Linked DNA regions of Longibacter salinarum. The protein of the gene in region 2 interacts with the protein of the main gene of each other region in a pairwise test. Links are inferred from orthologs where the notes say so. Each region holds a gene or a part of one and is shown on either strand. Other genes may lie near its edges.

Region 1 (8,334 bases), on a different replicon or contig from region 2:
ATCGATTGAGCGAAACCGCTGAGGGGAGGCGGAAGGCGCTGATCGTTCTCGGGTTGGGGCAGAACGACGTGGAGAGGATCGTCTAGTGCGTGACGGTGCTCGGTTGTTGGACTCGCCGCTGGTCAGGTCGTCGCGGGACGACTGGCTGAGCAGGTTGCGGGCGTCCAGGTACGCGTCGTCTTCGCCGAGAGATGGCGTCGACCCCGGTGGTGGCGGATTCACAGCGGCGACCAGAGCACGCCGACCGGAGTTGCGTATGGAGCGGACGAGGGGAACGAATGACCGGTCACCTGTGATGATGACCACCGTCCCGATATCCGGTCGCTCGGAAAGCAGCGTTGCTGCGTCAATGCACAGCGCGAGTTCGGATGCATTGGCTTGAGCGTGCGCTGGCGTGAGAACCGGATCGACGCCCTCAGAATATAGACGGTCCTGAACGTCCAGGCCGCCCCCATCCGGCAGGTTGACAAAATCGGCGTATGCGTGCGCTAGAGTGGTTGGTGTATCGTCTCCCTCCTCGAGATAGCGGCGGACTTCATTGAAGATCTCAAACGTGTAATCTGCTGCTGAGCCCCCTCGGTTACTCTGAGCGCGGAGGGTGCGATAAAGGTTGTCGTAGTCAACAAAGATAGCAGCACGATCAGAAGCGGCTGCGGATGTGCCGCGAGACGAATGTCTGTGTCCCATTGTATTTTTCTTTTATCGTGTAAGGATCATCTTTCGTATCCGGACCACAAAAATTGGGGGAGAGGCCGGATGCGTGATACGTAGTGCAATTGATAAACGCGCGGATGCTCGTTTTCACACGGTTGAGCAGGCACTGATTACGGGCACAGAGATGGTCAATTTGAAATTGGATCTCTACGCTTCGTGAGCCTCCTCAATCTCCATTATCGTGAGATTGTGATTGGTATAGATGCAGATGTCGGCCGCGATATTAAGGCCCTGTTCGATGATTTCGCGTGCAGTCAAGTCGGTTGCGTGCTTCTTCAATGCGCGTGTAGCGGCAAGTGCATAAGGTCCGCCGGAGCCAATCGCGAGAATATCATCGTCGGGCTCAATTACGTCGCCGCTTCCACTGATCAACAGCATGCGTTCGGATGAGACGACGGCGAGGAGCGCCTCCAGTTTTCTCAGGTAGCGGTCCGTACGCCATTCTTTCGCAAGCTCCACGGCCGATCGAGTCAGGTTGCCGCCATACTCCTGCAACTTTTCCTCAAACCGTTCGAACAGCGTAAACGCGTCGGCTGTCGATCCGGCAAATCCCGCTAGAATCTTGTCGTCATACAACGATCGAACCTTTTCGGCTTTGTGCTTCATCACCGTGTCTCCCATGGTGGCTTGTCCATCGGAGCCAAGGGCAATCGTGCCGTTGTGGCGAACGCCTAGAACGGTGGTTGCGTGAAGCGCAGAATGATCGGCCATAAGCGGGAATAGTTAACGTCTTAATCGATCCGTGTGATTATCGGGCAGGACGTTCCAGTCCTTGCTGCCTAAACTCGCCACCTGTACGGTAAAGGCGGTTTCCGGTTCACATTCAGTCGTCGAGATGAACGTCGATCCAACTGAGATTCAAAGTCCGACGATTCGGTTCCGTCGCGTCGACCCGTATTGCAAATGTTGACTTCGAGACGGTGCAGACCGATTCCTAACGCACGCACCTCGATTCGGGGATGATGTGCGCTGGAGACGACCCGTCGTGTGGGCGACGCCTGTCACGGAATCGTCAAGGTCGCGACAGACAATTTACAGGCGAGCCAGCGCATTGACGATGCGGTCCTGAGCACGCCGAATCCGGTAGCCCTTCGTCGTGTGGTTCATGCAATAGATCGAGAAGACAAGGGGCGTCCCGTCGCTGCTCGATACGTATCCACTGAGCGCACTTACGTTCGACAGCGTACCTGTTTTTGCGCGGACATTACGTCCCGCTGAAGCGTTTCCTCGAAATCGATATTCAAGCGTTCCATCGCGTCCGCCGAGTGGAAGACTCTCCACGAATGCGCGTCGCCGTGCACGATCCGGATGATTCCACATGTAGTGCAACATCGTGATCGTAGCCTCTGGGCTCACGAGGTTGTGCCGGGAGAGACCGCTGCCGTCGGCGACGGCGATTCGGCTCGTGTCCACGCCCGCTTCTGCGGCAACTGATTTGATGACGAACGCCCCCTTCTCAGCCGATCCAGGCTCGAGCCCATTCGTGTCGGGGGCGGCATGCACGGCGAGTGTGCGAAGGACATGCTCCGCGTAGAGGTTGTCGCTGTCCTCATTTATGACCGCGACCAGTTCACTCATTGGCGGGGACGCGTGCGACGCAACGGACACGACGGAGGAAGATGTGTAATCTGGCGGCAACGGCATGTCATCGACGTCTACCGGGGAGCCGGACACGGCGATGCCTTCATCGATCAGGACTTCGCGAAGCACATGGGCGAAGTACAGCGTGGGATTGTCGACCGTGAGTTCCTCGCGTTCGAGTCGTCCCGCCGGGACCGTCGTGCCAACGTGGATGGTGTTCGTGCCGTGCAGGCGCCGGTAGTTTTCATCCTTCTCGCTTCCGGGTTCGGTCGTCACGGTCTGGTTGACGATCGTGACGTAGTTCGTATTCATCGGCGCCCACTCCAGCGTGGCCGGCATGTTTTTTCTCTGACCGCGAACGCTCAGGTCAATCACGTTCCGGTGGTACGACAGTCCGCTAATCTGTGCGGCGTAGTAAAACGGTGTATCATCCCAGCTCCATCCTTTGCCGAGGGACTCATCGTCGAACACGTCGTCATCCCCGACGATGTCCCCGTTGATGCGCTGGATGCCGGCCGCACGTAGGGAGTCGGCCCAGGCTCGAAAAACGTGCGTGGGGTCTGGGTTTGCGTCTCCGATGCTCGGGTCGCCGGACCCGCGAACGATCAGAGGGCCATGGAGAACGCCATCCTCAACGGGGCCGCCGCGATACACGGTTGTTGTGTATCGAAAGTCGGGACCAAGGCGATCCAGAGCGGTTGCCGCCGTGAAGAGTTTCATGTTCGACGCGGGTGTCGCGTTGGTCGCGCCATTGCGTGAGAATAGCACGCTCCCGCTGTTGGCCTCCGCGACGGTGATTCCCCAGTGCGATCCCGACAGCGAGTTGTCACCGAGGGCGGCGTCTACAGCTGACTGGATAGAAGCAGACGCTTTTCCCTCAACGAAAGCCGGCTGGGCGGTGGCCGGCAAAACGCTTGATGCAACGAATCCAAGGATGACGACGGTCAGGGCCCGGACCACGGATGGGGGCGATGCGAGAGAAAGAAAAATACGGCGCTCCACGGTTTGAAAGATCGAAAAGAAGGAGATGTTATGTGGACGCAGTTTGAGTCGGACTGCATCGAGTAGCGTTTCAAAATGTACATACAGCGCACGGTGAGATGCCGTGCCGTGTGCTCAGATTACAGCAGATCACGGAATCGACTCCGCTTCGAGGCTCTGTCGTTCTTTCGGCGGGAGAGAACGGATGACGAATGCGTGATTGATGCGATATAGCTTGACCGCCGGTCGCAGGAAGATGCGAAATTCATTCCTACCTGGTCTGACGGCTACTGAATCGATAACCCCGATCTGCTCGCCAGGAGGGAAGATGTCACTATGTCCACTGGTTACGACCTGTTGCCCGGTCGATACGGGCTCGGTCTTCACGACGTGCTGGAGTAGAAGGCGGTCGAGTTGGTCGCCTTCCCACCGCACGATACCCTCTGCGCCGATGGGTATGATGGTCGCCGGCACCCTGAAGTCAGTATTTAGAAACGGCATGACCCGGGAGAAATGCTCGCTGACGAGGACTACTTTTCCAATCACCCCCGATTCGTGGATCACGGGCATTCCGGCCGCAACACTATCGGTGGATCCAACGTCCAGCGTGATCCAGTTCCGTTGCCGCGTAATGTCCTTGGTCACGATCCGAGCCGGGATCATGTCCGCCTGCGACGTATCCCGCAGGCTCAGCATGCGACGCAACTCTTGATTCTGCGTGCGCACGGCTCGCGACCGGGCGACTTCGCTCGAGAGCTCGATGTTGCGGCGGCGAAGCGCATCATTTTCCTCGACGGCTCGGACGTACCGACCCACCCAGGCGAAGCTGCTCTCAATCTTTGCCGTCCATTCCATCGTCTCCGCACGTACGGCGCGTACAAGCGGGCGATTTTGCGTCGCCATGACGACGACGGACGCCAGCAGCAGGGCTACCAGCAGGAGCCAGTCCCGGAGCTGTTCCCAGAGGTTCATCGGAGCGAGAGGAGGGGAAATACATCAGCAATGCCCCTGAGAAGCGGGGCAACATTGCGCGTGAGAAAAACACCTAGATTAGAACGCGCTTGTATTTCTCCAGGTTCTCAAGCACTTCGCCGGTGCCCCGTACGACGGCGGTCAGCGGGTCTTCTGCGATATAAACCGGCAGTTCGACGCGTTCGCGGAGCATGACGTCGAGTCCGTGGAGCATGGCACCTCCTCCCGTCAGCATGATACCCCGTTCGAGGACGTCCGCGCCCAGTTCTGGGGGCGTTCGTTCCAGGCAGCGGAGTACGGCCGCGCCAATCTGATCGAGATTGTCGTGCAGTGCCTCCCGAACATTGACGGAGGAGATGGTGCGCAGCTTGGGAATGCCGCTTACGAGATCGCGACCCTTGACAGAAATCTCCATCTCCGGATCCATCTCGATGGCACTTCCGATCTCGCACTTGATCCGTTCCGCCGTCCGCGAACCGATGAGCAAGTTGTGATTCCGCTTGAAGTACTGAACGATGGCGTTGTCAAGTTCGACCCCACCGACGCGGATCGACTCATCGATAACGATGCCCGACAGGGCGATGACGGCAATTTCCGTCGTGCCTCCACCGATGTCGACAACCATATTGCCCACGGCCTCATCGATGTCGAGGCCAATTCCGATGGCAGCCGCCATCGGCTCCGAGACGAGGCGCACATGCTTGGCTCCGGCACGTTCGCCGGAGTCTTCAACCGCACGTTCCTCCACCTGTGTGATGCCGCTGGGCACACAAACCACCATGTTGCGAACACGCGTCAGCCAGTTCTTTCGAACCTTGCGCAGCATGCCTTCGATCATCTGCTCCGCCACTTTAAAATCGGCGATTACACCGTCCTTCAGAGGCCAGATGGTTTCTATTTCAGTATGTGTGCGCTCGTGCATCTGGAGCGCTTCGTAGCCGATCTCGCGAACCTCGCCGGTCTTATGGTCAACGGCGACAATGCTCGGCTCATTGAGGACGATGCCTTCGCCCCGGATGTGAATGAGCGTGTTGGCCGTACCGAGGTCAATGGCGACGTCCTGCGAAAAGTTAAAAAACATCTATGCCCGTACCGTCATGTGTGCGACAAGAATCGTGGAGGCCCGCAGCGCTGGATCTCGCGGGGTGCGGCCATGCGGTCCACGCGAGAGGTCAAGCCGTAGCGGTGCTGAAAGGCTCTTAAGGGGAGAGGATACGGCTTGATGGAATGGAATGAAACCCTCCGTTTCGTCTGGAAGCATCTCTGAAGCTCCGACAGCTTCATAGGATGTCCTGTTTCAATCGAAAGGTGGGCTTAGACCTTCCCGGACCGTGACGTACAGTATCCGTGCATGCGTACGTTGAGTACAGATGCGTCCGAGCAAGAGCAGCGTGCGCCCACGTCCATTCTCAGGTTTGAACGCCGAACGGACCGGTGGGGTGCGCCCCGTTGGCTTAGTGGCGGAAGTGTCTATGGCCGGTAAAGACCATTGCGACGTCGTGCGCGTTAGCGGCTTCAATGACTTCCTCATCCCGTATCGATCCACCGGGTTGGATGGCGGCCCGGGCCCCAGCTTCAGCGGCAGCCTCGAGTCCGTCAGCGAATGGAAAGAAGGCATCCGAAGCTACCACGGAACCACTCAAGTCAAGTTCCGATTTTTCGGCTTTCATGACCGCGAGTTCAGAGGCATCGATGCGGCTCATCTGCCCTGCGCCGATTCCAAGGGTGGCTCCGTCACGGGCGTAGACGATGGCGTTGCTCTTCACGTGCTTGCAAACGCGCCAGGCGAAGTCCAGATCGCGCGCTTCCTGAGCGGTCGGCGACCGGTCGGTCGCAATCGACCATTGTCGCCGCTGGTGCTCGAATGGAGGGAGGACGGCGTCGTTGGTCTGGACGAGGAGTCCACCCACGACACTTCGCACGTTAAATCGCTTGTCGTTACGCGAGGCCCCGACGTGCTTGATCAGCCGGCGTCGCTCGTTCTCTTTCAGAAGAGCCAAGGCATCATCCTCGAACGATGGAGCAATAATGATCTCAGTGAAGATTTCGTCGATGGCCTCAGCCGTTTCTCGGTCGAGTGCGCGGTTGACGACGACGATTCCCCCGAACGGTGACTGGCGGTCGGTTGCAAAGGCGCGCTTCCACGCCGTCGAGAGGTCGTCCGCTGTCGCCACGCCGCAGGGGTTGGTGTGCTTCAAGATGCCGACGGTCGGCGGCGCGTCGCGAAACTCGTCGATGAGAGCGCAGGCGGCACTCAGGTCCATCCAGTTGTTGAATGAAAGTGCCTTCCCGTGCATCGCCTCCACAAAAGGCTCCGTGTCTCCGTAAATCGCACCTTCCTGGTGTGGATTCTCACCGTAGCGGAGAATCGATGCTTGGGGCAGCGAGTCCGTGTATGGGTCCGGGAGGGACGACGCATCAGACGTTTCCGGCATCTCGTCGGAGTCGGTCAGGTACGAATGAATAGCTGCGTCGTACGCTGCCGTATGCCCGAATGCCTCGCGTGCGAGGATCTTCCGTGCGTCATGAGACAGCGCGCCGTCGTTTTCCTCCAGTTCGACGAGGATGCTTTCGTATTGATCGGGCGAGGTTGCGACGGCGACGAAGTCGTGGTTCTTCGCTGCGGCACGGACCATCGTGGGACCGCCGATATCGACATTCTCCATGGCCGTTGCTACGTCTGCGCCGCCACGTACGGCTTTTCCGAACGGATATAGATTGCACACGACGAGGTCGATCGGCTCGATGCTCTGGTCGGAGAGGTCTGCCTCGTCGTCCGGATCGTTGCGCCGTGCAAGGATTCCGGCGTGCACCGCTGGGTGGAGAGACTTCACCCGGCCGTCGAGGACTTCCGGGGAGCCGGTGACCTCACTAACCTCGGTCACGGGAATTCCGGCCTCCTGTAGGACACGGGCTGTACCGCCGGTCGAAATGATATCGACGCCCATGTCGTGAAGGCGGCGTGCGAATGATTCGACCCCGGTTTTGTCGAAGACGGAGATGAGAGCCCGGCGGATGGGGGCGAAGTCTTCAGGGGCAGGGAGATCCTTTGCGGAAATCATGGATGCGGGCGAAGCGAGGGAGACGAGAGGGGGACGGGTCAGGGCGTATCGTGGTGTGCAGGGGAAGCATCAAGAAGTCGAACGGTTCGACCATCGATCTCGACGCGGCCTGTAGCGAAAAGCCGGAGCGCACGCGGGTACATCTGATGTTCCACGTTGAGGACGCGCGCGGCCACATCGGACGGTGTATCGTCGGGATAAACGGGGACCGGCTGCTGCAGGACAATCGGCCCGTGGTCGTACTCCTCATCAACCAGGTGGACGGTCGCTCCGGTCCAGTGCACGCCGTACTCGACGACGGCGCGATGAACGTTCATTCCGTACATGCCTTTGCCACCAAAAGCGGGCAGCAGGGCGGGATGAATATTGACCATCCGACCGTGGTAGGCCTCGACGACAGCGGGCGGGATCTTCCGCAGATAGCCTGCGAGCGCGACAAACGTGATGTCATGCTCGCTCAGGACGTCAAGCAACAAACGGGTAAACGACGGTTGCTGCAGGCCGTCTGGGTTGATGACGGACGTGGGGATTCCGTGCTCTCTGGCCCGATCGAGCGCACCCGCGCCATCGTGATTGCTGACACAGAGCGCGATTTCTGCCGGGAGAGAGCCGTCCTCTACGGCGTCGATCATCGATTGGAAGTTGCTCCCCCCGCCGGAGGCAAAGACGGCGAGGCGGAAAGGATCGACGGCACCGGTACGGGGCACGGGCAGCGGGGATGAGCGAACGGTCTCGATACGCTATTATCAATGTCCGGGCACGCACCGGCTCATGCAACCGCTACACCGAAATTTGTTGAAGACCTCGGGTGGAACCGAAAGGATCGAACGGGAGCACGAGTTCCGACTTGTAATCCTGTCAGATTGCCGGGTGAATGACCTTACATGCGTGCAATGTAGTGGACACACGGGGTCATGTCATCCATCTCCACCGGCGAGCACAGCTGCCAGCACGCCAAGAGTGATGACGCCAACGCCGCCAGCCACCCACTTCACCCAGTTGCGATCATTGTCGTTCTGCTCAA
Region 2 (3,061 bases):
AACTGGCGCTCCGCCTCGGCACCATCGTGCTGGTTGGAGGCGGTGTGTTTGTGCTCGGCCTGATCGGCTGGCAATGGCAGGCGAATGTGCCGGTGTCGGTGGTCCAGGTGAAAGGAGCGCGCCATGTGCACCCGGACACGCTGCGTATGCTGGCGCGAGTTGATACCGGCATCGTGATGGATGACCTCGACATCGGCCTCATCGCCGATCGCGTGCAGCGCCACCCATGGGTGCAGCATGTTGACGTGCGGCAGCGCCGATCCGCTCGTACGCTGGTGCTCGGCGTGACCGAGCGAACGCCTGCAGCGCTCGTCATTCAGGACAACCGCCCTGCCTTTTACCTCGACCCCGCGGGATATGCGATGCCGCTGGTCGATAGCACGTCGTTCGACGTTCCGCTCGTTCGCGGAATGGCGGCGGACTACCATCCATTGAATAGTGTTGCCGGTGATGGGTTGGCCAATTTTCTGCAGACGCTCGATGGGCACGCAGCAGCCTCAATCATCACCGAGATCGACGTATTCGCGAACGATCGAATTCGTGTGTATACTCGACCCACGGAGAATCATCCATCTGTTGTCGCTGATCTCGGTCGCGAGCAGTTCGGTGTCCGGCTTAAGCGGCTCGTAGCGTTCCATGCCCAGGTGCTGCAGGCGGGCCCAGATCCGCCCGTCGGATACGTCGATCTTCGTTACGACAACCAGATTGTAACTCGAGAAGCCACTGCCGACCGCCGCTCCGTTGCAAGCTGATGTTTCGACATCGGCCCTGCGATGGACGTCCACATTCCCAGAACATACCGATCACGCCGTACCCCCGGTTTTGCCGGACGGTGAGGCATCGCTGACCGACGCTCGCGTCTCTACTGGCTGTGAACCTCGCAGCGGCGCCGCGTGCGCGCAGTACCCCGAATCGAGAATAGCAACCGCCATGAACGAAAACATTGTCGTAGGAGTCGATATCGGCACGACCAAAGTCTGTGCTGTGGTCGCTGCCGAGGACGAACTCGACCGCGTGAACATCCTGGGCGTCGGCGTGGCTCCGTCCGATGGGCTCAACCGCGGTGTGGTCGTCAACATCGACCGCACGGTCAATGCTGTCCGTTCCGCCATCGAAGAAGCGGAGCGTGCAGCGGGTGTGGAAGTGCGAAGCGTCATTGTCGGCATCGCCGGCGATCACGTGCAGAGCTTTCAGAGCCGGGGCGTCGTCACGATCCGGTCGGGGGAGATCACGCAGAACGATGTGCAGCGGCTGCTCGAGGATACGATGCACGTGGCCATGCCCGCCGACCGTGAGATCTTGCACGTGATCCCGCAGGAGTTCATCGTGGATGGGCAGGACGGCGTGGCCGATCCGGTGGGAATGAGCGGCGTCCGGCTCGAAGCGAACGTCCACATTATCACGGGCCTTGTGTCCGCGGCGAAAAATATCTATCGCTGCATTGAGAAGTCGGGTTTCGAAGTCGCCGACATCGTGCTGGAGCCGCTCGCCTCATCCTTTTCGTGCCTGCATGACGACGAGAAAGAAGTCGGCGTGGCGCTCATCGATATCGGCGGTGGAACGACAGACATCGCCGTGTTTGAGGACAACACCATCCGCCACACGGCTGTCATCGCGGTGGCTGGCAACAAGGTCACCGACGACATCCGCAAGGGTCTTGGTGTGATGCGCGACCAGGCCGAGCAGCTCAAGCGGCAGTTTGGCACCGCGCTCGTCGACTTTGCGGACGAGACGGAGCAGATCGAGATTCCTGGCATCGGCGGTCGCCCCGAGAAGACGATCGGGCGAGATACATTGGCCCAGGTGATTCAGCCCCGGCTCGAAGAGATTCTGGAGATCGCCGCGATCGAGATCAAGCGGTCCGGGTACGCGCGCCATCTCGGAGTTGGGTGTGTGCTCACCGGCGGCGGCGCTCTGATTCCGGGTACAGCCGACCTCGCCGCCGAAGTGCTGGGGATGGAAGCCCGTATCGGCCGCCCGATGGGACTTTCCGGGGGACTCGTCGAGGAAGTTTCCGATCCGAAATATTCCACCGGCGTGGGGCTTGTGCTTTATGGCATGCGACCGGAAGTTATCGGCGGATCCACGCTCAGCGAAGACATCGACCAGCACCGAAACGGCGAACGCGTGTCGGGTGAGACGCTGGTCAATCGTATAGCCACACGAATGAAGTCGTGGTTTGACGAGCTGTAAGTTTAATGGTACGTTGCGATTCGTCAAACTATCCTGTTTCTTTGCAAGGTAACTCTTTGCCTCATAACCTTTTAGAGGTCTGGACCCCGTCACCGCGTGCTCAGCGGCGTCGGCCCGGCCGACTCGGCAGATGATGCAGCAGGGTCGCCTCGCGACCGGCATCGGCCGTTTCCTCGCACACTACCTCACGAACCCCACGACAACCCGTCGATCCGATCCAGCATTGCTTCGGGGCTGCTCACCTCGGGTGGAGATCGGGTCGCTCAGACTTTCGAACCACACAGACTGGAGGGAACCTATGGAAAACGAATTTAGCTCGCGGTTTTCGTTTGACGATGCCGCCAATGAGGAAGCCAAAATCTGCGTCGTCGGCGTTGGCGGAGGGGGAGGCAATGCGATCAACAACATGGTTGATCAGGGTATTCACGGTAGCGTAGAGTTCGTTGCCATCAATACCGACGCGCAAGCCCTTGCGGAGAACCAAGCTCCGCAGAAGATCCAGGCCGGACGGACGCTCACGAAAGGACTCGGCGCGGGCGCTCGCCCGAGCGTCGGTGCCGAAGCCATTGAGGAGAACTCCAACGAACTGGAGCAGGCTCTCGACGGCTACGACATGGTCTTTATCACCGCCGGAATGGGTGGAGGGACGGGAACGGGCGGTGCGCCGGTCGTCGCGTCGATTGCCCGCAAGATGGGCATTCTGACCGTCGCGATTGTCACGCGTCCCTTCGACTGTGAGGGCGCACGTCGCCAGAAGACGGCTGAAGAAGGAATTGAACTGCTTCGCAAGAATGTCGATACGCTGATCGTCATTCCAAACGAGCGGCTGCTCGATATCGCCGACGAAAATACAAGCCTCATCGAGGCG

The links.
Region 1: the proteins of ftsA (region 2) and CRI94_RS00280 interact in binary tests that used the Escherichia coli proteins (3 or more experiments, as listed by UniProt). The link is inferred for Longibacter salinarum from one-to-one orthologs.

Annotation. Positions count from the first base shown.
Region 1 is NZ_PDEQ01000001.1:67,713-76,046, forward strand. The notes cover bases 3,326-6,310. They hold CRI94_RS00280 (rod shape-determining protein), read right to left. Parts: upstream 5,330-6,310; coding sequence 4,322-5,329; downstream 3,326-4,321. Other genes in these bases: mreC (rod shape-determining protein MreC), read right to left, coding at 3,427-4,248; purH (bifunctional phosphoribosylaminoimidazolecarboxamide formyltransferase/IMP cyclohydrolase), read right to left, coding at 5,703-6,310. In the rest of the region: CRI94_RS00260 (NYN domain-containing protein), read right to left, coding at 1-687; ATP-dependent protease subunit HslV, read right to left, coding at 862-1,425; dacB (D-alanyl-D-alanine carboxypeptidase/D-alanyl-D-alanine endopeptidase), read right to left, coding at 1,747-3,297; more of purH, read right to left, coding at 6,311-7,310; purN (phosphoribosylglycinamide formyltransferase), read right to left, coding at 7,349-8,017; CRI94_RS00295 (hypothetical protein), read right to left, coding at 8,228-8,334. UniProt on the Escherichia coli protein: Forms membrane-associated dynamic filaments that are essential for cell shape determination. Acts by regulating cell wall synthesis and cell elongation, and thus cell shape.
Region 2 is NZ_PDEQ01000005.1:340,109-343,169, reverse strand. The notes cover bases 72-3,061. They hold ftsA (cell division protein FtsA), read left to right. Parts: upstream 72-930; coding sequence 931-2,193; downstream 2,194-3,061. Other genes in these bases: ftsZ (cell division protein FtsZ), read left to right, coding at 2,492-3,061; CRI94_RS11475 (cell division protein FtsQ/DivIB), read left to right, coding at 72-752. Outside these bases: more of CRI94_RS11475, read left to right, coding at 1-71. UniProt on the Escherichia coli protein: Essential cell division protein that assists in the assembly of the Z ring. May serve as the principal membrane anchor for the Z ring.